Regions from separate parts of the Dietzia sp. SL131 genome, predicted to be linked through region 1. Evidence: riboswitches for the same ligand, from Rfam matches in the RefSeq annotation. Region 1 holds a riboswitch; the other holds the start of a gene.

What was found. Region 1 has a riboswitch for cobalamin ahead of OVA21_RS04880 (precorrin-8X methylmutase). Riboswitches for the same ligand answer to the same signal wherever they lie in the genome.
Region 2: another riboswitch for cobalamin. It lies ahead of OVA21_RS17035 (ABC transporter substrate-binding protein); the one in region 1 lies ahead of OVA21_RS04880 (precorrin-8X methylmutase).

What each region holds. Positions count from the first base shown of each region.
Region 1 is NZ_JAPPRI010000003.1:847,898-861,814, reverse strand. Features, by position in the region: gene OVA21_RS04890 (M23 family metallopeptidase) at 1-383, opposite strand, end outside; gene OVA21_RS04885 (nitrite reductase) at 475-1,332, shown strand; cobalamin riboswitch at 1,334-1,482, shown strand; gene OVA21_RS04880 (precorrin-8X methylmutase) at 1,536-2,201, shown strand; gene OVA21_RS04875 (precorrin-2 C(20)-methyltransferase) at 2,198-3,760, shown strand; gene OVA21_RS04870 (MaoC/PaaZ C-terminal domain-containing protein) at 3,880-4,341, shown strand; partial or broken gene OVA21_RS04865 (sensor histidine kinase) at 4,480-5,563, opposite strand; gene OVA21_RS04860 (response regulator transcription factor) at 5,656-6,348, opposite strand; gene OVA21_RS04855 (multicopper oxidase family protein) at 6,662-8,164, shown strand; gene OVA21_RS04850 (DUF305 domain-containing protein) at 8,225-8,863, shown strand; gene OVA21_RS19250 (hypothetical protein) at 9,080-9,292, opposite strand; gene OVA21_RS04845 (heavy metal translocating P-type ATPase) at 9,332-11,272, shown strand; gene OVA21_RS04840 (CueP family metal-binding protein) at 11,278-11,874, shown strand; gene OVA21_RS04835 (APC family permease) at 11,942-13,243, shown strand; gene OVA21_RS04830 (four-helix bundle copper-binding protein) at 13,407-13,814, shown strand.
Region 2 is NZ_JAPPRI010000003.1:3,412,517-3,429,003, reverse strand. Features, by position in the region: gene OVA21_RS17060 (acyl-CoA thioesterase) at 1-823, shown strand, start outside; gene OVA21_RS17055 (acyl-CoA dehydrogenase family protein) at 868-2,505, shown strand; gene OVA21_RS17050 (cytochrome P450) at 2,656-4,023, shown strand; gene OVA21_RS17045 (long-chain fatty acid--CoA ligase) at 4,338-5,972, opposite strand; gene OVA21_RS17040 (carboxymuconolactone decarboxylase family protein) at 6,060-6,476, opposite strand; cobalamin riboswitch at 6,637-6,775, shown strand; gene OVA21_RS17035 (ABC transporter substrate-binding protein) at 6,865-7,803, shown strand; gene OVA21_RS17030 (FecCD family ABC transporter permease) at 7,800-8,828, shown strand; gene OVA21_RS17025 (ABC transporter ATP-binding protein) at 8,825-9,700, shown strand; gene OVA21_RS17020 (MBL fold metallo-hydrolase) at 9,700-10,521, shown strand; gene OVA21_RS17015 (TetR/AcrR family transcriptional regulator) at 10,549-11,154, opposite strand; gene OVA21_RS17010 (MMPL family transporter) at 11,147-13,525, opposite strand; gene OVA21_RS17005 (MBL fold metallo-hydrolase) at 13,759-15,153, shown strand; gene OVA21_RS17000 (rhodanese-like domain-containing protein) at 15,273-15,869, shown strand; gene OVA21_RS16995 (sulfite exporter TauE/SafE family protein) at 15,912-16,487, shown strand, end outside.

The DNA.
Region 1 (13,917 bases):
ACGCAGTCCGGATCCACCAGCTCGTTGGCGGAGAAGCTGGCGATGACCTTGGAGGGATCGGCGCCGTCCACCACATCGATCTTGTCCACGCTCGCCGGCACCTTGGTGGCGTTGGTGAGCTGCAGGTCGTAGGCCACGTGGTACTTGCCGTCGGTGCCCTTGAACGGCAGCGGCGGGCTCCCGATGGGGACCACGGTGATCGCGGTGAACGCGTCCGGGACGGTCACCCCAGCGACGGACCCGGCGGCCGGTGATGCCGTGGTGGTGGTGGCCGCTTCGGCGGCGGCGGGTTCGGTGGCGGCGTCCGACGAACACCCGGCCGCGACCAGTGCGACTGCGGTGAGGACGGAGGCGAGAAGGGTGGGTACGCGGCGAGGTGTCACGGTGGAGCTCCGTTTCTTCAGTTGTGAAGAGAAACTTACCACCGGGGATCGGGAAAATGAACGCGCGCGTCGGGCTGCCACAATGGCCCCCGTGAGCATCGCCGAACCCACCCGCCGGACCCGTGGCGACATGTGCCCGGGCGTCCTGCGGCCGTGGCCGGCCTCCGACGGCGCCCTGGTCCGGCTGCGCGTGCCGGGCGGCCGCGTGTCACCGGCGGCACTGGCCGGCCTGCACGGGGTCGCCGTGAGATACGGCGACGACGACAACGTGCACGTCACGACACGCGCGAACCTGCAACTGCGGGCTCTGCCGATCGGTCCGGACGGGCAGCTGCCCGGCGAGGTGGTGGCGGCGATCGCGGAGACGGGCCTGCTCCCCGCGCCCGGGCACGAGCTGGTGCGCAACGTCCTCGTCTCGCCGCTGACGGGCCTGGGCGAGTCGTTCGGCGGGCAGGCCCGGGGCCGCGCGGACCTGCGGCCGGTGACCGAGGCGCTGGACGCCGGGCTGCTGGCCGATCCCGCGCTCGGCGGCTTGCCGGGCCGGTTCTTGTTCGTCCTGGACGACGGCCGCGGGGACCTGCTCGAGCGCTCCTGCGATCTGGGCCTGGTCGCCTTGGATGCCGACATCGCGCAGCTGCGGGTGGGTGAGCAGTGGTCGGACGTCGTGCCGCTGACTGACGCCGCCGAGCGGCTGGTCGAGCTGGCCCGCGAGTTCGTCGACGCCCGCGGCGTCGGGCCGGACGCCCCGTGGCACGTGCGGGAACTGCCAACCCCCTCGTCGCGGCCCACCCCGTGGACGACCGGCTCCCGAGCCCGGCCCCGGCGCTGCCGTACGGGCCGGTCGCGGGGTCGGCGGGGCGGATCGAGCACGTCGCGGCGCCGGACGGGATCCTCGGCCGCACCCTCATCGCCCGGCTCACCGGCGGCGACGTCGCCGAGCTCATCGTGACCCCGTGGCGCGGGGTGCTGGTCGTCCGCGAGTAGGCTGCGGGCTGTCCCACGGCGAGGAACCCGGTGCAAGTCCGGGGCGGTTCCGCCACTGTGAGGCCCGTCGAGCCGATGGGCCCAGCCAGATACTCACCGGGGATCAGCGCGCTCCCACCGCGTCGCTGCGACTTCTCACACCGGGGCGAGAACCCCGAGGAGGACCCCATGAGTGCTGCCTTGAGGCCGCCGCGTCGCTACGACTACCTCGACGACGGGCCCGCCATCTACGTCGACTCCTTCGCGACCATCCGCCGCGAGACCGACCTGTCCCGCGTTCCGGCGGACGCCGAGCGACTCGCCGTGCGGATGGTGCACGGCACCGGTCAGACCGACCTGCCCCGTGACCTGCAGGTGCACCCCGGCCTGGTCAGCGCGGCCAGGTCCGCGCTCGACGCCGGCGCGCCGATCCTCTGCGACGCCCACATGGTCGCCTCCGGGATCACCCGGGCCCGGCTCCCCCGCGCCAACGACGTGGTGTGCACCCTGGCCGATCCCGGCGTCCGCGACCTGGCCGCGCGGATGGGCACGACCCGCTCCGCCGCCGCGCTGGCGTTGTGGGGCGATCGCCTCGACGGCGCCGTCGTCGCGATCGGCAACGCCCCCACCGCCCTGTTCCACCTGTTGGAGATGCTTCTCGACGGCGCTCCCCGACCCGCCGCGATCGTCGGCTGCCCCGTGGGTTTCATCGGAGCCGCCGAGTCCAAGGCAGCGCTCGCCGAGTTCGCCGACGACCACGGCATCGACATCCCCTTTGTCACAGTGCACGGGCGGCGCGGCGGGTCCGCGATGACCGCCTCTGCCGTAAACGCCCTGGCGCAGGAGGCGGAGTGACCGGCCGGCTGTACGGCGTCGGCGTGGGACCCGGCGATCCCGAGCTGCTCACCCTCAAGGCCGCCCGGCTCATCGGCGCGGCCGACGTCGTGGCCTTTCACGCCGGGCGCGGCAAGGAGTCCAACGCCCGCCGCATTGCCGCCGACCTCATCCCTTCTGGCGCGATCGAGGAGCGACTGGAGTACCCCGTGACCACGGGCGTCACCGACCACCCGGGCGGATACGCGGGCGCGATCGCGGACTTCTACGAGCGCAGCGCGCAGCGGCTGGCCGCACACCTCGCCGCCGGCCGCGACGTGGTGCTGCTGTCCGAGGGGGACCCGCTGTTCTACGGCTCCTTCATGTACATGCACGACAAGCTCGCCCCTCGGTTCGACACCGAGATCGTGCCGGGCATTCCCGCGTTCGCCGCCGCCACCGCCGCGGCCGCCACTCCCCTGGTCCGGCAAACCGACGTCCTCACCGTCCTGCCGGGCACTCTGCCCGAGCCCGAGCTCGCGCGGCGGCTTGCAGACACCGACGGCGCAATCATTATGAAGCTCGGCCGCAACTTCCCCGCCGTCCGGCGGGCCCTCGAGGCGGCTGGTCGGCTCGACGGCGCGGTCTATGTGGAGCGGGCGTCGACCGACGCGGAGGCACATCACCCGGTCAGCGAGGTCGACCCGGACTCCGTGCCGTACTTCTCGCTCATCGTCGTCCCCGGCGACTCTCAGCACTCCGACCCCACCGGCCGCCGGCCCGCGCAGCTCTCTGCACCCGGGGAGCCCTCCCCGGCGCTTACCGCCGGCTCGGCCAACTCTGCCGACGAGCAGTCCCCAGCATCGCGCGGCGTCGTGCACGTCGTCGGCCTGGGCCCGGGGCCGCAGGACTGGCTCACCCCGGAGGCCTCGCGGATCCTGTCCGAGGTCGACCACGTGGTGGGGTACGCCCCGTACGTCGACAGGGTTCCCCAGCGGCCCGGGCTGCGTCGCCATTGCTCGGGCAACACCGTCGAGGTCGACCGCGCAGCACTCGCCCTGGAGTTGGCCGGCGCGGGCGAGCAAGTGGCCGTGGTCTCCGGCGGCGACGCGGGCGTGTTCGGCATGGCCTCGGCGGTGTTCGAGGCCGCGGAGGATCCGCGCTTCACCGGCATCGACGTCCGCGTCGCTCCCGGCGTCTCGGCCGTGCAGGCGGTCGCCGCGCGCGCGGGCGCTCCCATCGGCGCCGACTTCGCAGTGATGAGCCTGTCGGACCGGCTCAAGCCGTGGGACGTGATCGACCAGCGGCTGGACGCGATCGCCGCCGCGGATCTGGTCCTGGCGGTCTACAACCCCGCCTCCCGCTCGCGCACCCACCAGGTCTCCGACGCCCGCGAGGTCCTACTCCGCCACCGCTGCCCGACGACGCCAGTGGTCGTGGGCCGTGATGTTGGGCGAACCGAGGAATCCCTCACCGTGACGACTCTCGCCGACCTCGACTGCGACTCCGTCGACATGAAGTGCCTGCTCATCGTGGGCGCCTCTGGGACCCGGGTCACGGAGTCGGGACGCGTGTGGAGTCCGAGGTTTGTGACGTCGTGAACTCTGATCACTCGGGCATCGGCTAGACCCGAAGCCAGTATTGGCTCGCCAAAGCTCGGAAGTCATGGAGGCCTCCCGCGATCTGAGGCCGGTTTGGGCCGACTACTTGGGAGGGCGACATGACCGACATCTACTACGCGGACGATCTCGAACCCGGCCAACTAATCCCACTCGGGAGCTACACCATCACCGAGGAGGAGATCGTCACCTACGCACGACAGTGGGATCCGGTGTTCATCCACACCGACCCGACCGCGGCCGCGACAACCCCGCTCGGTGGCGTCATCGCCAGTGGACTACACACCTTGGCGATCTACCAGCGCTTGGCCGTGCCCGCCTTCTGGTCCCGTTTCACGGGAGGGGTGGGACGCAGTTTCGAGATTCAGTTCCGTCGGCCGGTGCGGCCGGACACCACATTGACCGGACACCTGACAGTGCAAGTGATGACTCCACGACCCGAACGCGGCGATGCGAAAGTGACCATAACCGCAGAACTCGCCGACACCAGCGGCGAGACCGTTCTCGAGCTGACCAACCATTCCGTACTCCCGCTCCGCAGCGCCGCCGCAGGCTCAGCTTGATTGCTGCCACCACACCGGAGAATCGCTGTCCGCGGCCGCGAGACTGACACCCTGGGACTAGACCGACCACTCAAGCACTGACGTGCGCGGGGAGTGCAGCGGGGTTGGGCGGACAGATGACGGGGAGGTGCAAGTTTGCTAAAGCAGTTTCGTTCCTGGCGTCTCTGCCGTGCAGGGGAGTTCGAGGGTGAATTGTGCTCCGTGGCCTGTGCCGCGGCTGCTTACTCGGATTCGTCCTCCGTGTGCTTCGACCAGTGCTCGGGTGATCGCCAGGCCGATTCCGGTGCCGCCTGCGTTTCGGCCTCGGGCGGGATCGGCTCGGTAGAAGCGGTCGAAGAGATGATCTAGGTGCTGTGCGGCGATCCCTTCCCCGGTGTCGGAGACGGTGATCGCGGTTGTGTTCGTTTCTCGAACGAACAGCGCTGAGGGTGACGGTCCCTCCGGTCGGTGTGTGTCGTAGGGCGTTGTCGAGGAGGTTTCCCAGTACCTGTCCTATTCGCTCGACGTCCACGGTGACGTCGGTTGGTTCGATCTCACCCATGTGCAGCTGGACACCTTTGTCCGAGTAGCGTTCGCGTGCTGCGTTGACTGCCGTTTCCACCAGGGCTTTAGTGGTGGTTCGGGCTGGTTGCAGTCGTGTGAGGTGTTCTTCTGCATCGGAGACGTCGACAATGTCCGACGCGAGGCGTTCGAGCCGCCGGGTGGCCGCCCACAACACCTGCCTTGTGGAGTCGTCGAAGGTACGGACTCCGTCGTCCACGGCCTCGAGGTAGGAGTCGATGGTGGCCAGCGGGGTGCGCAGCTCGTGGCCCAGATCCGCGAGCATCCTTCGCCTGGTGGCGTCTGTCGCATCGAGACGCCTGGCCAGTTCGTTGACGCTGGTCGCCAGATCGTCGAACTCCCGGCCAAGTTTCGGACTCGCCATCCGGGTCTCGTAGTGCCCACGCGCTATGTCTGCCGTCGAAGTGGTAACCATGGTGACCGAGCGCTGGACCCGGCGGGTGAGGTACCAACTGGTGAGCAAGGCCACCAGGACCGCGATGGCCACCGCCAGCCCCCAAGCAAGGACTATGGCGACCGTGAAGGCTTCTTCGACGTGGGCTGCTTCGTTCGAATCGTGGTCGATGCCGGCTTGACCGAGGTGGTCGTGGAAAATGCCCGGGGCCAGGGCGGAGGCGACGAGCCACGCGCTGACCGCGCACCCGACGACCACACTGGACATGGCCAGAAGCAGGCGGGTTCCGAAGCTGAACCCAGCGACGCGTCGGCTGGTGCGGGGCCGAGTTTCAGTCGCGTCCGGCGATGGTATGTCGTTCACTGGCCGGTTCCCATGCGGTAACCAACTCCTCTGACCGTGCGTACGAAACGGCCTCGGGAGGCATCGTCGCCCAGCTTGCGGCGAAGGTGACCGATGTGGACGTCTACCAAGTGGTCATCACCCACCCAGTTCGGGCCCCACACGGCGGCCATCAGCTGGGCTCGGCTGAAGACGACCCCAGGGTCGCGGGCGAGCGCGGCGAGGATGTCGAACTCGGTGCGGGTCAGCGCGACATCGGCGCCGCCGACGGTGACCTCTCGGCCCGCGGTGTCAATAGTCAGGTCGCCGACGGTCCGTACCTGCTCCGGCGACCTGCCGTGGTCGATTTCGGTGGCGCCGGTTCGAGGTCTGCGCATCATCGCCTGGATCCTGGCCGAGAGCTCGCGCGGGCTGAACGGTTTGGTCATGTAGTCATCCGCGCCGACGGACAGGCCGATCAGCGTGTCGACCTCCTCGGTCCGGGCCGTAAGCATGACGATGTAGGCGTCGGAGTGCGTCCTGACCTGACGGCATACCTCGATCCCGTCCAGCCCGGGCAGCCCCAGGTCGAGAACGATGACATCGGGATCGATTCGACGAGCCAGACCCACCGCCTCCTGTCCGTCCCCGGTGATCGTGACATCGAACCCGTCGCGCTCGAGATAGGACCCGACCAGGTCGGCGAGGGGCTCCTCGTCATCGACCACCAGCGCCCGCGGACCGGCGTGCTGCTGGGGATTCGAACGGCGAGCGCCAGAAACGGAAGGGGGCATGCAGGCCATCTTCGCCGCAACTCCTGGAAATCCTTCACCCGAGTGGGCGCCTTGACCGAATCTTCACACGATCTCCATCCAGAACGCTCGGGTGGCCGGTCACCATGGGCGGTCGAGTCGGACACGGGAGGTACCTCATGCTCGGATGGGTCGCATTGACCGTCGGCGCCGTGGTCGTCACCGCACTGTGGGCGTCAACCTTGCTCCTGGTCACTGCCCTGTTCGGGCCGTCGCCCTCGGAGGGCGACCGATGAAGGAGTTGTCGCGGCGGGCATTTCTCATCGGTTCGGTCCTGGCCGGCGCGGGTGCGGTGACCGCCTGCAGCGAGCCGGCGCCCTCGGGGGTGCCGGTGTCGGCGTCGGATCCGGCGATCCGGGACCTGGAGGCCGAGCGGCAGCGACCAGGCCAGCAGGTGGTGAACGCTCGGCTGTCCCCGCGCCCGGTGGAGGTCGATCTCGGTGGTCTCGTGGTGTCGACCTGGGCATTTGCTGACACTGTTCCGGGTCCGGTCCTGCGGGCCCGGGCAGGAGATCTGCTGCAAGTCGAGGTGGATAACCAGCTCGACCAGGAGACGAGCGTGCACTGGCACGGCATCGCCCTGCGCAACGATATGGACGGAGTGCCCGGTCTGACCCAGGACCCGATCCATCCGGGCGCCCGGTTCACCTACGACTTCACAGTCCCCCACGCCGGGACTCATTGGTACCACTCACACTCCGGGCTACAGCTCGACCGGGGCCTGTACGGTCCGCTGATCATCGACGATCCCGCCGACCCCGGGGACTATGACCACGAATGGATCGTCGTCCTCGACGACTGGATCGACGGCATCGACGGCACGCCCGAGGACGCCGCCGGGCGAGTGGGCATGGATGCCCCCGGCGCTCAGGGCCGGCCGATGGCCGGAATGGGGCACGGCCAGATGGGGGGCGCACGGTCCAGCAACCCGATGATGACCTCCCGGTTGCTCGGTGTCGCCGGGGACGTCCACTATCCGCACTACCTGGTCAACGGCCGAGTCCCGGCCGATCCGATCTCATGGACTGCCAGCCCGGGCCAACGCGCGAAGATCCGGATCATCAACGCCGGGGCGGACACGTTCTTCCGCGTCGCCCTCGGCGGACACACGATGACCGTCACCGACACCGACGGCTTTCCCACCGCTCCCCAGGAGACGGAGGCGATCCTGCTCGGGATGGGCGAGAGGGTCGACGCCGTGGTCACGCTGACAGACGGGGTGTTTCCCCTCTTCGCCGAAGCAGAAGGCAAGAACGGGTACGGGTACGCCCTCGTGCGCACCGGGGCCGGCGAGCTACCCGCCGACCCGCGCCCCGGCGAACTCGACGGACCGGTGCTGCTGGCCGCGGATCTGACCCCAGCGCCGGACTCACGATTGCCGGACCGGGGGCACGACCGCTACCTCAGCGTCGACATGGGCGGCAGCATGATGCCGTATCGCTGGACACTCAACGGGCAAACCCACCCCGACACCACGCCGTTGGAGGTCTCCCGCGACGACCGGGTCCGGATGCGGCTGCGCAACATGTCCGACATGGCCCACCCGATGCACCTTCACGGTCACACCTTCGCCCTCGCCGACAGCGGGCTGCGCAAAGACACCGTCACGATCCGCCCCATGCGGACTATCGAGATCGAGTTCGACGCGAACAACCCCGGCCAATGGGCCTTCCACTGCCACAACGCCTACCACCAGGAAGCCGGAATGATGACCACCTTGTCCTACCTCGCCTGACCACCACCCGATCGACACACCACCCGATCTTGACGCCGACCCGAAAGGACATCGACCACGATGACCCGCACCACTCTGCTCCTGCCCGCAGCCCTGACCGCCGTTGCCCTGACGCTGTCCGCCTGCACCGACAGCACCGACAGCACCGAAGCCTCGCCCGCCGCGCCCACCACCGCGGCCGGCGCCACCACACCCGTGGCCGGCACCGTTGCCTCTGGCCAGGACGAGGAGCATTCGCAGGCCGACGTGATGTTCGCGCAGATGATGCTCCCGCACCACCAGCAGGCGATCGAGATGAGCGACATCATCCTGGCCAAGGACGACATCCCCGCCGACGTCGCGGCGCTCGCCGAGGAGATCAAGGCTGCCCAGGGCCCCGAGATCGCGCAGCTGACCGACTGGCTGGAGCAGTGGGGCGAGGCGACCGAACCGCAGGATGGTCACGGCGGTCACGACATGTCCATGATGGAGGGAATGCTCTCCGACGACGAACTAGAACAGCTGTCCGACGCACAGGGAGCCGACGCCGCCCGGATGTTTTTGGAGCAGATGATCGCCCATCACCAGGGCGCCATCGCCATGGCCGAGGAGGAGGTCGAAGGTGGCCGCTACCAGCCTGCGGTCGAGTTGGCCCAGACCATCATCGACACCCAGCAGCAGGAGATCGACACCATGCGCGACCTGCTCACCTCGCTCTAACCACCCGATCGCCATGGGCCACACCGGCCCGGCACGACACCCGAGACACCACACCACGCGGAGAGGAAAATCCATGTTCTCCACAACGCGCTCTGCGCTCCCGCTCACGGCCGTCAAGGAAGCGTGTTCGTGCTGCTCCACGCCCACGGACCTAGAACGAATCGCCGCCACCGGCCGTCCGCAGGCTGACGATGACGCCGCCCTGGCCGCCGGCGCTCACACGAAAGTAGCCAAATGAGTCAGCCACACGATCACCACCACCATGATCGCCGCGGCGGACCCGGTGACGGTTCGGCCGGCCGCCCCGACGAGATGGCCACCTCGGTAGCCGAACATCATCACCCGGGCGCAGCTGACGACGCGGCGGGCCACGGCCACACCGGACAGCATCACTCCGGTCATGAAGACCACGGCGGTCATGCGGGGCACGCAGACCACGTCGGGCAGTTCCGGCGGCTGTTCTGGATCATGCTCGTTTTGGCAGTGCCGGTGGTCGGCTTCAATGACATGTTCGCCGACCTCATCGGCTACCAGCTGCCGGAGGCCGGCTGGGTGTGGTGGGTCTCCCCCGCCCTGGGCACGGTGATTTATCTCTGGGGCGGTCGGCCGTTCCTGACCGGCGCGCTGTCCGAGCTCCGCGCTCGCCAGCCCGGCATGATGCTCCTGATCGGCCTGGCGATCACGGTGGCGTTCATCGCCTCCTGGGGCGCTACCCTGCGCATCCTGGATCATGAGCTGAACTTCTGGTGGGAACTGGCCCTGCTGGTGGTGATCATGCTGCTGGGCCACTGGATCGAAATGCGCTCCCTGGCGCAGACCACCTCCGCGCTCGACTCCCTGGCGGCGCTGCTGCCGGATGAGGCCGAGAAGGTCGACGATGACGACGTCGTCATCGTCTCCCCGGCCGACCTGGTGGTCGGCGACGTGGTGATCGTCCGCCCCGGTGCTTCTGTGCCCGCCGACGGCACGATCATCGACGGCTCGGCCAGCATGGACGAATCCATGGTCACCGGCGAATCCAAGGCGGTCCGCCGCGGCATCGGCGAGCAGGTCGTCGCAGGCACCGTGGCCACTGACTCCGGCCTGCGCGTGAAGGTCTCGGCGACAGGGGACGACACCGCTCTGGCCGGAATTCAGAAGCTGGTGGCCGACGCACAGGCATCCTCCTCGCGGGCCCAGCGCATCGCCGACACCGCGGCCGGCTGGTTGTTCTGGTTCGCCCTCGCATCGGCCGTGATCACCGCGATCATCTGGAGCGCTCTCGGGTTGCCGGACGCGGGTGTGGTGCGCACGATCACCGTGCTGGTCATCGCCTGCCCCCACGCGCTGGGATTGGCGATCCCGCTGGTGGTCTCCATCGCCACCGAACGCGCCGCCCGCGGCGGCGTACTGATCAAGGACCGCCTCGCGCTCGAGTCGATGCGCACCGTCGACGCCGTCCTGTTCGACAAGACCGGCACCCTGACCAAGGGCGAACCCACCGTCACCGGAATCGAATCAATAGACGGGCACACCGCCAACGAGGTGCTTGCCCTGGCTGCAGCCGCCGAGTCCGACAGTGAGCACCCGCTGGCCAGAGCCGTGGTCGGGGCCGCACAGACCCGCGACCTGACCGTGTCGAAGGCGACCGACTTCTCCTCCTCCCCGGCCGTGGGCGTCAAGGCCACGGTGAACGGCACCGTGGTCGAAGTCGGCGGCCCCCACCTGCTCGATCAGCACGGACGCAATGAACTCCCCATCGCCGACCAGTGGCGAGGCGAGGGCGCGATCATCCTGCACATCCTCGCCGAGGGCCGGGTGATCGGCGCGCTGCGGCTGGCCGACGAGATCCGGCCGGAATCCCGGGACGCCGTCGACGCCCTGCATGCCGCCGGAGCCCAAGTCGTCATGATCACCGGCGATGCTCGCGCCGTGGCCGACACCGTCGCCGCCGAACTCGGCATCGACCGGGTCTTCGCCGGGGTCCGGCCAGAAGACAAGGCCGCCAAAGTCGCCGAACTGCAGTCCGAAGGCAAGAAGGTCGCCATGGTCGGCGACGGGGTCAACGACGCGCCCGCACTGGCCCAAGCCGACGTCGGCATCGCCATCGGCGCCGGGACCGACGTGGCGATCGGCTCCGCCGGCGTCATCCTGGCCTCATCGGATCCCCGCTCTGTGCTCTCGGTCATCGAACTCTCCCGGGCGAGCTACCGCAAGATGAAGCAGAACCTGTGGTGGGCCGCCGGCTACAACCTCGCCGCCGTGCCCCTGGCCGCAGGTGTCCTGGCCCCGATCGGATTCGTACTGCCCATGGGCGTCGGCGCCATCCTCATGTCCGCCTCCACCGTCGTCGTTGCTCTCAACGCGCAGCTGCTGCGCCGTCTCGACCTCCGCCCGGACACCGTCACCACAGCGATGCAACGAGGATGAATCCGATGAACACCACCCACTCCACTCGGAGACGAGCCGCGATCGCGCTCGTTGCCGCCGCTGCCCTGACCCTGACCGGCTGCTCGCCCGGGCCCGCCGAAAATGCAGTACCCAACTGGCCTCCCGCGTCGTTGGAGCACTACGACCTCGCCGGCCTCGACGCACCCCAGATCATCAACACGCTCGACACCATGCCGGTGGCCGACAGGCCGAACGATCTGATCGCCTCGGTGCAGCCGACAGAGCTGGTCTTGACCAGTGGCGATGAGAGCCTCGAGACGATTCCTATTCCAGAGGACCAGTTCTATCTGTCAGTGGCTCCGTATTACACGAGCACCCACCCCTGCCGATTCCACAGCCTGACCACTTGCCTCGGCGAGATCGCCAACGAACAGGTGCACGTCACAGTCACCGATAACGCCTCCGGTGACACCCTCATCGACGAACCGCTCACCACCTACGACAACGGCTTCCTCGGGCTCTGGCTACCGCGAGGCATCACGGCCACGCTCACCATCGACCACGACGGCAGAACGGCCACCGCTCCGATCTCCACGGGCGACGACGACCTCACCTGCCTGACCACTATGCAACTCGCCTGACATCCCCACTCGCGCCGATATCGCCACCGACGCGGCCACCCACCGGCAGGAAGGTAGTGCGGTCAGCATGGACCACAGCACACAGTCCCAAGACAAGCTCACTCTCACCGGATCCGTCGCGCTGGGAACCGGGGTAATGATCGGAGCCGGCATCTTCGCCCTGGTGGGCCAGGTCGCGGAATTGGCCGGCGGCTGGGTGCCGTGGGCGTTCCTCGCCGGCGCGGTGGTGGTGGCGTTCAGTTCCTACTCCTACATCCGGTACTCGGCCACCAACCCGTCCTCGGGCGGGATCGCGATGCTGCTCAAAGCCGCCTACGGGCCCGGGGTGGCGGCCGGCACGTTCTCCCTGTTCATGTACGTGTCGATGATCCTCGCCGAGTCCCTGCTGGGGCGGACCTTCGGCACCTACGTGCTGCGGCCGTTCGGCATGCAGGACTCCTCCCTGTGGGTGCCGGTGCTGGCAGTGTTCGCCATCGCCGCCGCCGCGCTGGTCAACCTGGTGGGCAACCAGTGGGTCGAGCGGTCAGCCACCGCTACCGCGGCGCTCAAGATCGTGGGCATCGCGGTGCTGGCGATCGCCGGCATCCTGGCCGCGGGCGTGTCCTCGCTGGGCCGACTGTTCACCGTCGCCGAACGCACCCCACCGGAGCACGGCTGGATGGGCTTTCTGGCCGGGGTGACCCTGTGCATCCTGGCCTACAAGGGCTTCACCACGATCACCAACCAGGGCGCGGACCTACGGGACCCGGAGCGCAACATCGGCCGCTCCATCATGATCTCCATCGCCCTGTGCACCGTCCTCTACCTGTTGATCACCGTCGCAGTAACCGCCAGCCTGACCGTTCCGCAGATCATCGGGGCCCGCGACTACGCCCTCGCCGAGGCTGCCAAGCCGATGTTCGGATCCTGGGGCGTCACGCTGACCGTGATCATCGCGGTGGTGGCGACGCTGTCAGGACTCATCGCGAGCTTGTTCTCTGTCTCCAAGCTCTACGACATGCTCCGCGACATGGGCCAGGTGCCGGGCCTACCCGGGGCTGGCGGACACCAGTCGCTCTACATCACAGCCGGCCTGGCGATCCTCATGGCAGCCTTCTTCGACCTGTCACAGATCGCCTCCCTGGGGGCGATCTTGTACCTGGCAATGGACATCGCCATCCATTACGGGATCGTCCGACGCCTCAAGGACGACGTCAATGCCAAGGCGTGGATCCCGTGGGTCGCGATCGTCCTCGACGTCGCAGTGCTCGTACCCTTCCTCCTGCTCAAGGCGCAGTCCGACCCACTCACGCTGGGCATCACCGCGATCGTGGCCCTAGTCATCATCACAGCGCAGTGGATCACCGTGCGTCACCGCTCCGCACAATGATCCGCCCTTCTGCGAAAAGCCGCTACAACGGGTATTGGACGCTTGTTATTACAAAGATTCTGCGAAGGTCGAACCGAGGGACTGTAGCCAGTTCTGCGCATCAGTAGCGTCGGCGTTAGCTGGGCGCCTCCAGCGACGACTCGGAGAAGAAGGGAGCACATCGATGTCTCACATCACTTCAATGATCGAAACCCACCCCAACGACGCTTCCGGCATAGACGTGCAGAAGCTTGCCGACTGCATCGCCGCGTGTCTCGAATGCGCACAGACTTGCACCTCGTGCGCTGACGCCTGCCTGGCCGAAGAGATGGTCGCAGACCTACGGAACTGCATTCGCCTCAACCTTGACTGCGCCGATCTCTGCGCAACCACTGGCAAAATCCTCAGCCGTCGCACCGGGCAGAACCTCGCCACGGTCAAGACCACGCTCGAGGCATGCCGGACAGCATGCGCAGAATGTGCCACCGAGTGTAAGAAGCACGAGGACATGCACGAGCATTGTCGCGTCTGCGCCGAAGCCTGCCGCAAATGCGAACAGGCCTGCACCGAACTCCTGTCCGCGATCAGCTAACGATCAATGCCCGGCCTGGTCGGTCGTACGACAATCGACCAGGCTGGGTCACCCGCCGATATCCAGACCTTATGTCAAGTCAGCCTCCTCCCCGTAGGTGAAC
Region 2 (16,487 bases), 2.6 Mb from region 1:
GACCGGTCAGGACGCCCCCACCCACGTGTTCGACGAGGCCGTCGCGCTGGAACCGATCGGCGAGAACCGCTTCCGCGGCCGCACCCACGCCGCGTGGGCCAACATGGTGGGGCCGTTCGGCGGCATCACCGCGGCCACCATGCTGGGCGCGATCCTGCAGCACCCCGACAAGCACGGCGACCCGCTCGCGCTGACCCTCAACTACGCCGGGCCCGTCGCCGAGGGCGAGTTCCAGATCGAGGCCCGCCCCGCCCGCACCAACCGCTCCAACCAGCACTGGTGGGTGGAGATGCGCCAGGGCGACGAGGTCGTCACCACCGCCACCGCGATCACCGGCCTGCGCCGCGAGACGTGGTCGGAGACCGAGACCGCCCCGCCGGCCGTCCCCGCGCCGGAGGAGCTCACCGCCGCGGCGTCGGACCGCGGCGTGCGGTGGGTCGACAACTACGACATGCGGTTCGTCACCGGCGGGTGGGACGACGTGGCCTCCGGTGAGGAGCAACCGGAGTCGACGACGACGATGTGGATCCGCGACGTCCAGCCCCGCGGACTCGACCATCTCGCACTGGCGTCCCTGTGTGATTCGTTCTTCCCGAGGTCGTTCCTCCGGCTCGGTCGGCCGGTCCCGGCGGGCACGGTGACGTTGACGATCCACTTCCTGGCCACCGCCGACGAGATCGCCGCCCAGGGCACGGACTTCCTGCTCGGCAGCGTGCACTCGCACCGGTTCCACGGCAACTACCACGACGAGGCCGCGCGCCTGTGGAGCCGCGACGGCACGCTGCTCGCCACGGGCACGCAGCTTATGTATTTCAAGAACTGAGTATTTCAAGAACTGAGCATCTCAAGAACTAGAGGGGAGCACCCATGTCCTCGACCCGACACCGCAGTACCCACGTGGTCCTCAACCAGGCGCCGCCCCGCGTGGACGTGGACGAGTACGCCCTCAACCCGGCACTACAGGAGGCCGTCGCGGTGTTCTCGCCGCACGCCCGCGTCGAGAGGTTCCACGAGATCGGCCGCCACGTGGGCACCGAGCAGTACCAACACGACGCGGAGCTGGCCAACACCCTCACGCCGGTGCACCGCGCGCACGACCGGTGGGGCAACCGGGTCGACGAGATCGAGTTCCACCCCGCCTACCACCGGATCATGGAGTACTCGGTGTCCCGCGGGCTGCACACCTCGGCGTGGGCCGACCCGGGGCCGGGGGCGAACGTCGAGCGGGCCGTGGGGTTCATGCTGGTGTCGCAGATCGAGGCCGGCCACGGGTGCCCGCTGTCGATGACGCACGCGGTGGTCCCGTCGCTGCGGTTGAGCCCCGAGCTGGCCGCCGAGTGGGAGCCGGCGCTGCTGTCGACGGTGTACGACCCTGAGCTGCGCGACCCCGCCACCAAGTCGGGCGTGCTGTTCGGGATGGCCATGACCGAGAAGCAAGGCGGCTCGGACGTCCGCGCCAACACCACCACCGCCGAGCCCGTCGGTGACGGTGACTGCCACGTCCTGCGCGGGCACAAGTGGTTCTGCTCGGCCCCGCAGTCGGACGCGTTCCTCGTCCTGGCGCAGGCGCCGGCCGGCCTGAGCTGCTTCCTCGTCCCGCGGGTCCTGCCCGGCGGCGAGCAGAACCCGTTCCTCGTGCAGCGTCTCAAGGACAAGCTGGGCAACAAGTCCAACGCGTCCTCGGAGGTGGAGTTCGACGGCACGCTCGGCTGGATGGTCGGCGAACCCGGCCGCGGGGTGCGCACGATCATCGAGATGGTCGGCCGGACCCGCCTGGACTGCGTGCTCGGCGCGGCGGCGGGCATGCGCCAGGGCGTGGCCGAGGCGGCGTGGCACGCCCGGCACCGGGCCGCGTTCGGCGCGACGCTGGTGGACCAGCCCGCGATGGCCGCGGTCCTGGCGGACCTGCAGCTCGAGGCGGAGGCCGCGACGTGGACCGCGCTGCGTCTGGCCTCGGCCTACGACGACGAGGAGTTCGCCCCTTACCGCCGGCTCGCCACCGCGGTCGCCAAGTACTGGATCTGCAAGCGCGGGCCGAACCACGCCTACGAATCGCTGGAGTGCCTCGGCGGCAACGGGTACACCGAGTCGTTCCCGCTCGCCCGCCGCTACCGGGAGCAGCCGGTCCTCGCGGTGTGGGAGGGCTCGGGCAACGTCATCGCGCTCGACGTGCTGCGCGCGATGGCCCGCGAACCGGAGTCCGTGGCCGCGTTCGACGCCGAACTGGCCGCGCAGCTGGGCGGTCACGAGCTGTACGACCGGCACGTCGAGCGGGTGCGCGCGCTGATCGGCCGCGCGGCCGCCGACCCGGGCGCCGCCCCCGGGATCGCCCGCCGCCTGGTGGAGGCGATGGCGCTGGCCCAGCAGGGCGCGGTCCTGCTGGCCCACGCACCGGCCCCGGTCGCGGAGGCGTTCTGCCTGGCCCGGCTCGGCGACGACCGCTCGGCCGAGTACGGCGCTCTGCCCGACGGCGTGGACATCGACGCGCTGGTCGCCCGAGCCTGAGTCGGGGGGCGGCCGGCCGGCGGTGTCACGGCCGGCGGGACTGCCGGCTGGCCGGGCCGGGTGAAAGAAACGACACCGCCGGTTTCGGTAATCGAGTGACAACTAGTGACGGCTGTCACACACTGGGGTCACCCGACAACGAGGTGCCTGATGTCCATCCCTGGTGATCCGCGGGAGAGGGTCTACCGACCCGGCCCGGCCCCACTGCGCTCCAAGCTGCCGATCCTCGGCGGCACGCTCGAATACGTCCACAGCCCGCTGGCGACCATGGCCCGCCGCTATCGCGATCACGGCCCCGTCTCCGACCTGAACTTCCTCGGCGCCACGTGGACCGCCCTGATCGGCCCCGACGCCTGCCAGGCCGCCCTGCAGAACGCGGACAAGGCGTTCGCCAGCGGCCCCGGTTGGGGATACCTGGTGGGGCCGTTCTTCAACCGCGGGCTGATGCTGCTCGACTTCGAGGAGCACCACCACTACCGGCACATCATGCAGGAGGCGTTCACCCGTCCCCGGCTCGAGGGCTACACCCGCGGGCTCGCCCCGCTGGTCGACGAGGGCATCGGCGCCTGGGGCCCGGACCGGGCGTTCCAGATCTATCCCGCGCTCAAGACGCACACCCTCGACCTGGCGACCGAGGTGTTCATGGGTGGCGCCGAATACGCCGCGCCCGGGGAGCTCGACAAGGTCAACACAGCGTTCGTCGACTGCGTCCAGGCCGCGAACGGCTATGTCCGTTCCACCGCGGTGCCGTTCACCAAGTGGGGCCGAGCGGCGCGGGGGCGCCGGCTGCTCGAGGAGTTCCTGCGCCGCCACCTGCCGGCCCGGCGCGCCAACCCGGGAGAGGACCTGTTCTCCGCCCTGTGCCAGGTGGCGGACGCCTCCGGCGGGATCGACGACGACGACATCATCAACCAGATGATCTTCCTGCTCATGGCCGCGCACGACACCACCACGAGCACGGTGACGTCGATGGTCTACGAGCTCGGCCGCGACGTCCAGTGGCAGGAGCGGCTCCGCCGCCAGTGCCAGGACCTGGGTCCGAACCCCACCATGGCCGAGCTGGAGGAGCTGCCCGATCTGGCGTTGGTGATGAAGGAGTCGCTACGCCTGCACCCGCCGGTGCCGGTGATGGCGCGCAAGGCGGTCAAGGACACCGAGATCCTGGGCGTGGAGATCCCGGTCGGACGACTCACCTCGATCATGCCGCTGTACTCGCACCACATGCCCGAGTACTGGACGGACCCGGAGATCTTCGACCCCGAACGCTTCTCCGACGAGCGGCGGGAGGACAAGTCGCACCGCTTCGCGTGGGAGCCGTTCGGCGGCGGGGTGCACAAGTGCCTCGGCATAATCTTCGCCAACCTCGAGTCCAAGCTGGTGCTCAGCGCGCTGCTACGCCACTTCGAGTGGTCGGTCCCGCTGGCCTACGTGCCGCCCATGAAGAACGACTCGCTGCCCTACCCCGCGGACGGACTGCCCGTCTCGCTCCGGCCGCTGGCACGCGTCGCCGCGAACTGACCCGCCGCCCGCCCCGCCTCCGCCGTCCAGAGGATTTCGCCTGTATCGCCCGAGTGGGTCTGAGCGAAATCCTCTGCTCGGCGATGATGCCGCGACGGCGGGGGGGCGGGACGGCCAGCGTGTCGGCCGGCGGGACGGCCAGCGTGGCGGCGGCCAGCGTGGCGGCGGCCAGCGTGGCGGCCGGCGTGGCGGCCGGCGGGACGGTTGGCACCGAGCAGCCAGTAGCGCAGAAGCAGGGCCCGGGGGCGGTCATACCGCAATCCCGGGCCCTCCGCTGGCCGACGACGCGTTCCCGCGTTCGACCTTCCGCCTGCCTAGTTCTCCAGGGCGTTCACCACGGTGAGTTCGCCGTCGGAATGCGAGACGCGGATGCGCTTCTTGTCGAGCTTGCCGACGGAGGTCTTGGGGATCTCGTGGACGAACGCGAACTTCTCGGGCACCTGCCACTTGGCCATCCGTTCGGCCAGGTGATCGCGCAGCTCCTCGACGCTCGGGTCGGGCACACCGTCCTTGACGACGATGGTGGCCAGCGGCCGCTCGTCCCACTTGGGGTCGGGGACACCGATCACGGCGGCCTCCGCCACGGACGGGTGCTCGAGGAGGTAGTTCTCCACCTCGACGGACGAGATCCACTCGCCACCGGACTTGATGATGTCCTTCGCGCGGTCGGTGAGCTGCAGGAACGCCTCGGGCTTGATATACCCCACGTCGCCGGTGCGCAGCCAGCCGTCGTCGAAGGAGTCCGAGGCGTCCACCTTGTAGTAACTGCCGGTGATCCACGGGCCGCGGACCTCCAGCTCGCCGACGGACTCGCCGTCCCATGGCAGGGCCTGGCCGGAATCGTCGACGATACGGGCCTTCACGCCGGCGATGAGTCGGCCCTGCGTCATGCGGAGCTCGAACTGCTTCTCCTCCGGCAGGGAGGCCTTCGGGCGGGACAGGGTGCCGATGGGCGAGGTCTCGGTCATGCCCCACGCGTGGACGATGTTGATCCCGTATTTGTCCCGGAACTTGCGGATCAGCTCCGGCGGGCACGAGCTGCCGCCCACGACGACCGCACGGAAGCTCGACATGTCGATGGGGTGGTCCACGCTGTACGCGTCCACTGCCTGCCAGATCGTGGGGACGGCGGCGGCCAGCGTCGGACGCTCGGAGGCGATCATCGCGGCCAGCGGCTCGGGCTGTAGGAAACGCTCCGGCATGAGCAGCGAGGCGCCCACCATGAACGCGGCGTACGGCAGGCCCCACGACATGGCGTGGAACATCGGCACGATCGCCAGCACGTTGTCGTCGAGCGAGATGTCCATGCCGTCGGACATGCACACCTGCATCGAGTGGAGGTAGATCGACCGGTGCGAGTAGACGACGCCCTTCGGGTCGCCGGTGGTGCCCGAGGTGTAGGCCATCGCGGCGCCGGAGTTCTCGTCGACCTCCGGCCAATCGAACTCGGTGGGCTGGGCGGCGAGGAGCGCGTCGTAGTCGTGCACCTGGATGCCCTCGGGAGCCTCGAGGTTCGCGGCGCCCCCACCGGTGACGATGACGTGCTCGACCGTCGAGAACCGGGGCAGGAGCGGCTGCAGGAGCGGGACGAGGCTCGGGTCGACGATCACGACCTTGTCCTCTGCGTGGTTGGCCACGAACTCGAGCTGGTCCGGGAACAGCCGGATGTTCAGCGGATGCAGCACGGCGCCCATGGACGGGATCGCGAGGTAGGCCTCCAAGTGCTCGGAGTTGTTCCACTGGAATGTGGCGACCCGCTGGTCACCGTCGACCCCCAGGGAACGCAGCGCGTTGGCCAGCTGCGCGGCGTGCTTGCCCAGATCGCCGTAGGTGATCTTCCGTGGTCCCTGATCGGTCCAGGTGGTGACGACCGCATCGGAGTGGACGGTCGCACCGAACTGCAGGATCGTGCTGATGTTCAACTGCTCCGGCATCATCGTGCTCTTCATGAGGGGCTCCTTGATCGAGGGGTGGCGTCTGTCACTCTCGTGTCGAGACTACCTGACGTCCATGACGTCCTTGGGCCGTGTGGGCGATCACCCGTCGAGGTCGTCGAAGACGGTCTGGACGGTCCTCGTCGCCGCGAGGGCCGCCGGCGCGCCGCAGTACTCCGAGGCGTGGATGACCGCCTCGGTGATCTCCTCGCGGGTCAACCCGTTGGTCAACCCGCCGCGTACATGCCCCGCCGGCTCGGCGTCCGCGCGCAGTGCCACGAGCATCCCGATATTAAGCAGGCTGCGATCCCGTCGGTCCAACCCGGGCCGGTTCCAGATGTTGCCCCACACGTTCTCTGCGACCACGTGCTGGATCGCCTCCGACTCCGTCCCGACAGCCCGGTCCATGGCCCGGTCGACGAAGTCGTCGCTCATCACCTCGCGCCTGGTCGCGAAACCCTGCTCGCGCAGATCCGCGGCCGAAGGCCCCTCGCCTGCAGAACTCGTCGTCGTCGTCATCTCCACGGTCCTCTCCCACTGCCGACAGGTATCGCGATCCATCCTCCCCGACCGTCGTCACCAGCTCCGCGTGACCTCGCCCCGCCCCGGCCAGGCGCGGGGACGGCTCGGACAGGGGCGACAGCGGATGTATGGGATGGGCGGACGCGACGACGGGTGGGATACCCTCGACGGGTCCGGCCACCAGCGTCGGACCCCGCGGCAACTCGGCGGAAGTCGGTGCGAATCCGACGCTGTCCCGCAACTGTGATCCCGTCTCAGGACGGGCGAGCCAGGTCGGCCGGTTCCGCGGCAGCCGTACGTACTGACCTCGGACGAAGGACGGTCGCGTGCAGCGGCCCAGGCCGCGGCCCGAGCTGTTTTCTTCCTCCGAATCACGGAGGATGCCATGCACCATCCACGAGCCCGCTCGCTGCTGCTCGCCCCCCTGGCCGCCCTGGCGCTGGTCGCCTCCGCGTGCAGCGGCAGCGGCACCGGCGGCGACGAGCCGGCCCCGGCCGACCAGACCTCCGCCGCGGCGGAGGAACCGCAGGCGATCGTGTCGCTGGCCCCCACCACCACCGAGATGCTCTACGCCGTCGGCGCCGGGGACAGCGTCGTGGCGGTCGACGAGCGGTCCGACTTCCCCTCCGACGCCCCGGTCACCGACCTGTCCGGCTACACGCCCAACCTCGAGGCGATCCTGGGATACGCGCCGGACCTCGTCGTGCTCACCGACGACACCGGGGACATCGTGGCCGGCCTCGAACGCTCCGGCGTCGAGGTGCTGCAGCTGCCCGCCGCGCAGACCCTCGACGACACCTACACCCAGCTCGAGCAGGTCGGGGCGGCCACCGGGCACATCGGCGAGGCCGCCGAACTCGTGTCGCGGATGCAGAGCGAGATCGACGAGATCGTCGCCTCGGTGCCGGAGCGCGAGACCCCGCTGACGTACTTCCACGAGCTCGACGACACCTACTACACCGTCACCGACGACACCTACGTCGGGGAGATCTACTCCCTGTTCGGCCTAACCTCGATCGCCACCGGCGACGACCCCTACCCGCAGCTGTCCGAGGAACTCATCCTCGAGGCCGACCCGGACCTCGTGTTCCTCGCCGACGGCCAGTGCTGCGGCATCACCCCGGAGGTCGTGGCCGAGCGGCCGGGTTGGGACGGACTCACCGCCGTGCGCGACGGGCGCGTCCACGTGGTCGACGAGGACCTGTCCAGCCGGTGGGGCCCGCGCGTGGTCGACTTCATGCGCGAGGTCGCCGCGATCGTCACCGCGGTGCCCGACGCCGCGCCGGAGACCGCGGAGAGCCCCGCGAACCAGCCCGCCTCGTGACCCGCCCGTCGCCCCGCCGCGCCCTCGTGCTGGGCGGGGCGACGCTGTTGCTGGCCGCGGCGGTCCTGCTCGGCACCCTCATCGGCCCGGCCGGCCTCACCCCGGGCGGCGTGGTGCTCGAACTGGTGGGCCGGCTGCCGCTCGTCGACATCAACTCGGGGTTCACCGAACGTCAGCAGGTCATCCTCTGGGAGATCCGCATCCCACGCGTGGTGCTGGGCGCGATCGTCGGCGCGATGCTCGCGATCGCCGGGGCCACCTACCAGGGCGTGTTCCGCAACCCGCTCGCCGACCCGTACCTGCTCGGGGTGTCCAGCGGGGCGGGGCTGGGCGCCACCCTGGCGATCGTCGTGGGCGGCGCGATGGGCTCGGCGATGGTGCCGCCCGCCGCGTTCGCCGGCGGCATGATCGCGGTGCTGGCCACCTACACGCTGGGCCGCAGTGTCGGCGGTGGACGCAGCGAGGTGGTCATCATCCTCGCCGGCGTCGCCGTGGCGGCGTTCGCCAGCGCCATCCAGACGTTCTTCATGCAGCGCCACGACGAGACCCTGCGGCAGGTGTACTCGTGGACGCTCGGCCGCCTCACGACCAGCGGCTGGACCGACGTGCGGACGGTGCTGCCGTACGTGCTCGTGGCGGTGGCCGTGATCGCCCTGTTCCGCCGCACCCTCGACGTGATGGCGGTCGGGGACGCCGAGGCCGCGACGCTGGGGATCGCCCCGGCGCGGGTGCGCCTGGTCCTCATCAGCGTGGCCACCCTCGGCACGGCGGCGGTGGTGTCCGTGTCGGGCCTGATCGGGTTCGTGGGCATCGTCATCCCGCACGCCGTGCGGATGCTCATCGGGCCGGGGCACCGCCTGCTGCTGCCGGTGTCGCTGCTGGTAGGCGCGGCGTTCCTCATCCTGGCCGACGTCGTCGCCCGCACCGCGATGAGCCCGGCCGAGCTGCCCATCGGAGTGGTCACCGCCGCGATCGGCGCCCCGTTCTTCCTCATCGTCCTGCGCCGCAGCCGGGGGCACATATGACCGCCACACCACCGGCGTCACCCGCGGCGGCCGCGTCACCCGCGCCGGTCGCCCTGGCCTGCCGCGACCTGCGCGTCACCCGGGACCGCACGGCCATCCTCCACGGCGTCGACCTCGCCGTGGACGCCGGCTCGTGGGTGTCCCTGGTGGGCCCCAACGGCTCCGGCAAGACGACCCTGCTGTTCGCGCTCGCCGGGCTCATCCCCGCCGCCGGTCACATCGAGGTCGATGGGCTGACCCCGCGCCGCGCGGGTCGCCGCAGGGTGGCACGGACCGTGGCGATGATGCCGCAGCGCCCGGTCGTCCCCGAGGGGGTCACGGCGCGCGAACTCATCGGGCTCGGCCGCACCCCGCACATCGGCCGGTTCGGCACCGAGAGCGCCGACGACCACGAGGTCGTCGACCGCGTCATCAATCGCCTGGACCTGCACGACCTGGCCTCGCGCACCGCCACGACGCTGTCCGGCGGTGAGCTGCAGCGGGTGGTGTTGGGCCGCTCGCTGGCCCAGGAACCGCGGGTCCTGCTGCTCGACGAGCCCACCAGCGCGCTGGACATCGGCCACCAGCAGCAGGTGCTCGACCTGGTGGACTCCATGCGCCGCGAGACCGGCCTGACCGTCGTGGCGGCGATGCACGACCTCACCTCCGCCGCCCACTACGGGCAGCGGCTGGTGTTGCTCGACCGGGGCCGTGTGGTGGCCGACGGCCGGCCCGAGGAGGTCCTCACCGTCGAGCGGGTGGCGCAGGTCTACGACGCGCGCGTGGAGGTCCTCGACCGCCGCGACGGCCGCGCCGTGTTGCCGCTGCGCGAGGCGGGCCCGGATCCCGCGCCCGGGTCGGCGCCCGGCGCGGCGCCGGGGGCGGGCGTCTGATGGAGGTCGTCCTGCTGGGGACCGGCGCCGCGGACGGCTGGCCCAACCCGTTCTGTCGGTGCCCGTCATGCGACGAGGCACGCCGGCTCGGCGTGGTGCGCGGCCAGACCTCCGCGCTTGTCGACGACGAGCTGCTGATCGACTGCGGACCGGAGGCGCCCGGCTCGGCCGTGCGGCTCGGACGGTCTCTGGCGGCGGTGGGACATCTGCTCGTCACGCATGCCCACGCCGACCATCTCGGACCCCAGGTCCTGCTCTTCCGCTCGTGGGTCCCCGACGCCGGCGAGCTGGAGGTGGTCGGCCCCCCGGACGCGCTCGATGCGTGTCGGCCCTGGGTGGGCCCCGACGACCCGGTGCGCTTCGTCCCCGTCACCGCCGGCGACCGGCTCAGGGTGGGCGCCTACGACGTACGCGTGTTGCCCGCCCGGCACCGCGTGTTCCGCGACGGCGACGCGGTGCTCTACGACGTGACCGGGCCCGGCGGCGCCCGCCTGCTGTGGGCGAGCGACACCGGGCCGTGGGACGACGAGTGGTTCACCGCGGTGCGCGGCGCCCGCTACGACGCGGTCTTCCTCGAGGAGACGCTGGGCGACCGCGAGGAGATCTCCCCCGCCCACCTGGGCCTGGACCGGTTCGGGGCGATGCTCCGGAGACTCCGGGACATCGGGGCGGTCGACGAGCGGACCGACGTGGTGGCCGTGCACCTGGGCCACCACAACCCGCCGCCCGACGAGCTGGCCGCGCGCCTGCGGGAGCACGGCGCGCGGGCCGGTGTCGACGGCGAACTCGTCCGCTGCGGGGAGGCTCCCCGGCTGTACTGACCCAGTCGCGCTGTTCGGTCGTGCTGCTCAGTCGCGCTCGAGGAACCTCGCGGCGCCGTGTTGGAGGAGATCGAACGCGTCGTCCAGGTAGGACTCGGCGGAGTCGGCGGGCCCGGCCCCACCCGGTCGGTGCCTGAGCACCGACGCCCCGGCGGCGAGGCTCAGGTCGACCATGACGCGGACCCGGAACCAGTTGAGCTGCGGTGCGCGGCGGCCGACCGCCTCGTAGAGCGGATCCAGGATGTTCTCGGCGATGCTGGTCCAGGCGTCCGGGCCCAGCATGAGGCCGATCTGCTCCCCGGCCACCAGCAGGTTCTCGGCGGCGTCGATATCGTCCGCCGAGCGCCCGTAGAGCTCGTGGAAGGTCGAGCGCAGGACATCCAGTGGCGACAGGTCTGCCGGCGCCTGCTCCACCTGCCGCACCCATTCGGCGATCTGTTCGCGCAGGAAGTGCACGAACGCGTCCTCGCGGTGGGCGAAGTAGTTGTGGAACGTCCGGGTCGAGACACCCGCCCTCCCGGCGATGGCCGAGACCGTCGCCCGCTCCGCCCCCTCGGCGACCAGCAGTTCCACTGCGGCCGCCGAGAGGCGGGTGCGGGTGTCGGCCTTCTTGCGCTCACGCAGGCTAGGCATCGACGCGGGCCTTCTCACCACCGTCGGCGGATGCCACAGCGGAGCTCTCCTGCTGCCCGGTCTCCAGGGCGGAGCCCTCCACGTCGACGGTGGGGAGGATCTTGTCCAACCACCGCGGCAGGCCCCAGGCGCGCTCGCCGAGGAGGAACATCACCGCGGGGATGATCGTCATGCGGACGACGAAGGCGTCGAACAGCACGGCGACCGCCAGGGCGAAGCCCATCACCTTGATGAACTGCTCGTCGATCAGCATGAACGCGGCGAAGACGCTGATCATGATCAGGGCCGCCGCGGTGACCACGCGGGCGCCGTGCTTGAAGCCGTTGGCCACCGCGTTGTGGGCGGTCTTGCCGTGGACCCAACCCTCACGCATGCGCGAGACCAGGAATACCTGGTAGTCCATGGCGAGGCCGAACACGATGCCGATGAGCATGATGGGCAGGAAGCTGATGACCGGCTGCGGATCGGAGATGATGCCCAGCCAGCCCTCCTGCCAGATCGCGACCGTGATGCCGAAGGTCGCCGCCACCGACAGGCCGAAGCCCAGGGCGGCGATCAGCGGCACCCAGATCGACCGGAACACCAGCATGAGCAGGACGAACGCGAGCGCGAGGACGATGCCGACATACGGCAGCAGCACCTCGGTCAGACGCTCGGAGATGTCCTCGTAGATCGGGGTGACGCCGGTGACGGAGTAGGTCCCCCCGGTCTCCTGCTCGAAGCCCTCGGCTCCGGACCGGATCTCCTCGAGGACGCTCGCGGCGCGCTCGTCGGTGGCACCGTACTCGGGGGTGATGAGCACCTGGGCGGCGTCACCGGCCTCGTTGGTTTCGATGATCTGCGCGTTCTCCACCCCGTCGAACGCCTGGATCTGATCCACCGCGGCGGCCCACGCCGCCGGACGCTCCTCCTCCGGCACCTGCAGGGTGTCGACGAGCGCGATCATCGGGGCGTTGCGGCCCGGGCCGAACGCTTCCTCCGTCATGTCGTACGCCATACGGTTCGGGGTGTCCGGGGCCATCGTGCCGCCGGACGGCATGGCCAGCCGCAGCTGCGCGGCCGGGATGGCCAGCAGGAGGAGCAGCAGGACACCGGCGCCCGCGAAGAGCACGGGACGGGCACGGATCCGGCGGACCCACGCCAGGCCCATCGTCGGCTTCTCGTCCTCCGGGTCGGGCGCCTTGACGCCCTTGATGCGGGCGGCGAAGAGCTTGGTGCCGACCGCGCCGAGGATGGCCGGCAGCAGCGTGATCGCGACCAGCACGGCGATCGCCACCGTCGCGGCGGCGGACATCGCCATCGCGGTGAGGAACGGGATGTTGATGATCGACAGCGCCGCGAGGGCGATGAGCACGGTCAGTCCTGCGAAGACGACCGCGGATCCGGCCTTGCCGACCGCGAGCCCGGCGAGGTGTGCACGCTTGTGGGCGTCGATCGCCTTGAGTTTCTCCGCGAGTTCGGCGGGCTCGAGATCGTTGCCGCCGATGTGTTTGACCAGCTCGGTGCGGAAGCGCGACACGATGAACAGCGCGTAGTCGATACCCACGGCCAGGCCGATCATGGACGCCAGGGTCGGCGTCATGGTGTTGATCGTGTCGGTGAAGGCGGTGGCGGCGAAGATGCCGCCGATGCCGATCCCGACGCCGATGACGCCCGTGAGCAGCGGCATGCCGGCGGCGATGAGCGAACCGAAGGTGACCAGGAGGATCACGGCGGCGACCGCGATGCCGATGATCTCGCCGACGGCGCTGATCTCGGACATCTGGAAGGCGTTGCCGGAGTACGCGATCGTCAGGTCGCCCTCGTGCTCGGCGACGACCTCGGCGAAGGCCTCGCGGTCCTCGGCCTGCACGTCCATCGTGCTCTCGGCGTCGAACCGCACCTCGACCGTGCCGGTGCTCTCGTCCGGGCTGAGCGGGCTCAACGCGGCGATATCGGCCGCGATCTGCTCCTCGGCGATGCCCTGCTCGGCCTTGGCCGCGGTCAACTGCTCCGACAGCCCCTCGGCCGCGATCACCGGGCTGACCAGCGCGTCGGTCCCGGCGAGAAAGTCCAGGCCCTGCAGATCGGCGAGGAAGGCATCGACGTCCTCGGACACCGCCGGGTCGGTGAGGGTGCTGCCCTCGGGCGCCCCGATGACGACGGTCCCCGTCGGGGCGTCGAGCTGGCTGCCCGCGCCGGCGAACCTCTCCTGCATCTCTTCCTGGGTCTCGATGGACTCCAGTCCCGGGATCGAGAAGGTGGTGCTGGTCTGCTGCGTCAGCGTGGCGGCGGCCGTGCCGACACCGACGATCAACAGCATCCAGGCTGCGATGAACCGCCATCTGAACAGGTAGGCGGACCGCCCGATGCGGTAGAGGAATGACGCCATGCGCTGGCTCCTGGTGCGTAGGTGCATTTCGCGAACCCTCACAGTTTTGCACGGCATCTGCACGATTCCACAGCCCGTGCAATCTTTTGTGGCGCAGGCCACCCTCGGACGCCACGCGCGGCGGCAGAACAGCCGCAAGGACATACCCCCAGGGTGTCTTGCGTATACCCCATGGGGTATGTATCGTCGTGGAACACCCCGACACCGGGAACCCGATCGACAAGGAGAGCAGCATGCTTCTCGAGCGCATCTACGACGAAGACCTCGCCCAGGCCGGTTACTTCATCGGCTGCCAGGCCAAGAACGAGGCGATGGTGGTGGACGCCCGCCGCGACATCCGCCAGTACCTGGACCTCGCGGCCCGGCACGGCATGACGATCACCGCCGTCACCGAGACCCACATCCACGCCGACTACCTGTCCGGCACCCGTGAGCTCGCGCAGGCCACCGGCGCGACCGCCTACGTCTCCGGCGAGGGCGGCGACGACTGGCAGTACGGGTTCGAAGCGGAGCGCCTGCACCACGGTGACCAGCTCAAGCTGGGCAACATCACCGTCGAGGTCGTGCACACCCCGGGCCACACCCCGGAGCACCTGTCGTTCCTCATCACCGACGGCGCCTTCGCGGACAGCCCCGGATACATGCTGACCGGCGACTTCGTCTTCTCCGGAGACCTCGGCCGACCGGATCTGCTCGACGAGGCCGCGGGTGGGGTCGACACCCGCTTCGAGGGCGCCAAGCAGATCTTCCGCAGCCTGAAGGACTCCTTCGTCACCCTGCCGGACCACGTCCAGGTCTTCCCCGGCCACGGTTCGGGCAGCGCCTGTGGCAAGGCCCTCGGCGCGCTGCCGTCGACCAGCGTCGGCTACGAGCGCCGCTTCGCATGGTGGGCCGGGTACGTCGAGCGTGACGACGAGCAGGGCTTCATCGACGAGATGCTCGACGGACAGCCGGACGCGCACGCCTACTTCGGCCGCATGAAGCGGCAGAACAAGGAGGGCCCCGCGGTGCTGGGCGCACTGGCCCCGCTCCGCGAGTTCGGCACCCTCGAGCTGGCCGACGCCCTCGAAGCGAACGAGGTCGTCGTCGTCGACACCCGTGGCCAGGACGAGGTCCACGCCGGCACCGTCCCCGGGGCGCTCAACATCCCCGGCGTCGACAAGGCCGCGTCCTTCGGCGCCTGGGTCTACGACCCCGAGAAGGAGGACACGCCCCTGGTGGTCCTGGCCGAGGACGTCGAGATGGCCGAGGCGCTGCGCGATCACCTGCTGCGCGTCGGAATCGACACGGTCACCGGCTACACGACCAGCTTCGAGGGTCTGCCGATGACGACCCCCGAGATGATCGGGCCGGACGAGCTCGCCTCGTTCGACTCCGCGATGGTGCTGGACGTGCGCAACAAGACCGAGCACTCCGACGGCCACATCCCGGGCTCCGAGCAGCTCAGCGGCGGCCGGGCGCTGTGGAACCTCGACCGGCTCCCGACCGACGGACCGATCGTGACCTACTGCCAGAGCGGCGTCCGCAACTCGGTCGCGGCCAGCGCCCTGCGTCGCGCCGGTTACCGCGTGGTCGAGCTCGAGGGCAGCTACGCCGCCTGGTCCGAGCGCAACCTCGCGACCGTCTGACCGGTCGCGCCCACACCCGGGGGCCGGACACCCGTCCGGCCCCCGGGTCCGGTGGCGCCCGGCGCCACCACCCCGACACCCCCACACACCCCGAACAGTCAAAGGACATCGCTTCACCCATGCTCTCCACGCTGACGAACGCCCCGACCATCGCTCCCGCCGATCTGCGAGAGGCGATGGACTCTGACACCCCGCCCACCGTCATCGACGTGCGCTCCGGGGCCGAGTTCTCCTCGGTGCACATCCGCGGCTCCTACAACGTGCCGCTGCCCCTGCTCGCCGAGCACGGTGAGGAGTTCGCCACCCGCCTGCCCGGCCAGGTCGTCCTCATCTGCCAGTCCAAAAACCGAGCCCGCCAGGCGAACGAGCGGCTCGAGTCCGTGGGCGTCGACCCCGACTCGGTGACCGTGCTCGACGGCGGCATCGCCGGCTACGAGGCCGCCGGCGGCGAGGTCGTCCGCGGCAAGGGCGCCTGGGCGATGGACCGGCAGGTCCGCATGGTCGCCGGCTCGCTCGTCCTGGCCGGCGTCACCGCCTCCAAGGTCGTCTCCCCCAAGTTCGCCTACCTCGCCGGCGCCATCGGAGCCGGGCTGACCTACTCCGCGGCGAGCAACTCCTGCGCCATGGCCGCGGGCCTGTCGAAGATGCCGTGGAACCGTTTGGCCGACGAGCCGGGCCTCGGCGTCGTCCTGGACTCGCTGCCCGCCCGCTCCTGACCGATCCCACCCCGGCGCCCCCGCCGGAGAAAGGCACCTGACATGGAGATCACCACGATCATCGTCGTGGCCCTGGCCGTCCTGGTCGGACTGTCCCTGGGCCTGCTCGGCGGGGGCGGATCCATCCTGGTCGTCCCCCTGCTCACCTACATCGGTGGGCTCGACCCCAAGGAGGCGATCGCGACCTCCCTGTTCGTCGTGGGCGCCACCTCACTGGTCAGCCTCTTCGGCCACGCCCGCAAGGGCAACGTCCAGTGGCGTACGGGACTGATCTTCGGCGCCGCCGGCATGGTGGGCGCGTTCCTCGGCGGACTGGCCGGCGGCTACATCCCCGGCACCGTCCTCATGGTCGCCTTCGCGATCATGATGATCGCCACCGCCGGCGCCATGATCAAGGGACGCAAGGACCGCGACGGGCAGAGCAACGATCACCACCACCCGCTGTGGCGGATCCTGCTCGACGGCCTCGTCGTGGGCGCCGCGACCGGTCTGGTCGGTGCGGGCGGCGGCTTCCTCGTCGTCCCGGCCCTCGTCCTCCTGGCGGGCCTGCCGATGACCGCCGCCGTGGGCACCTCGCTGCTGGTCATCGCCATGAAGTCCTTCGCCGGACTCGGCGGC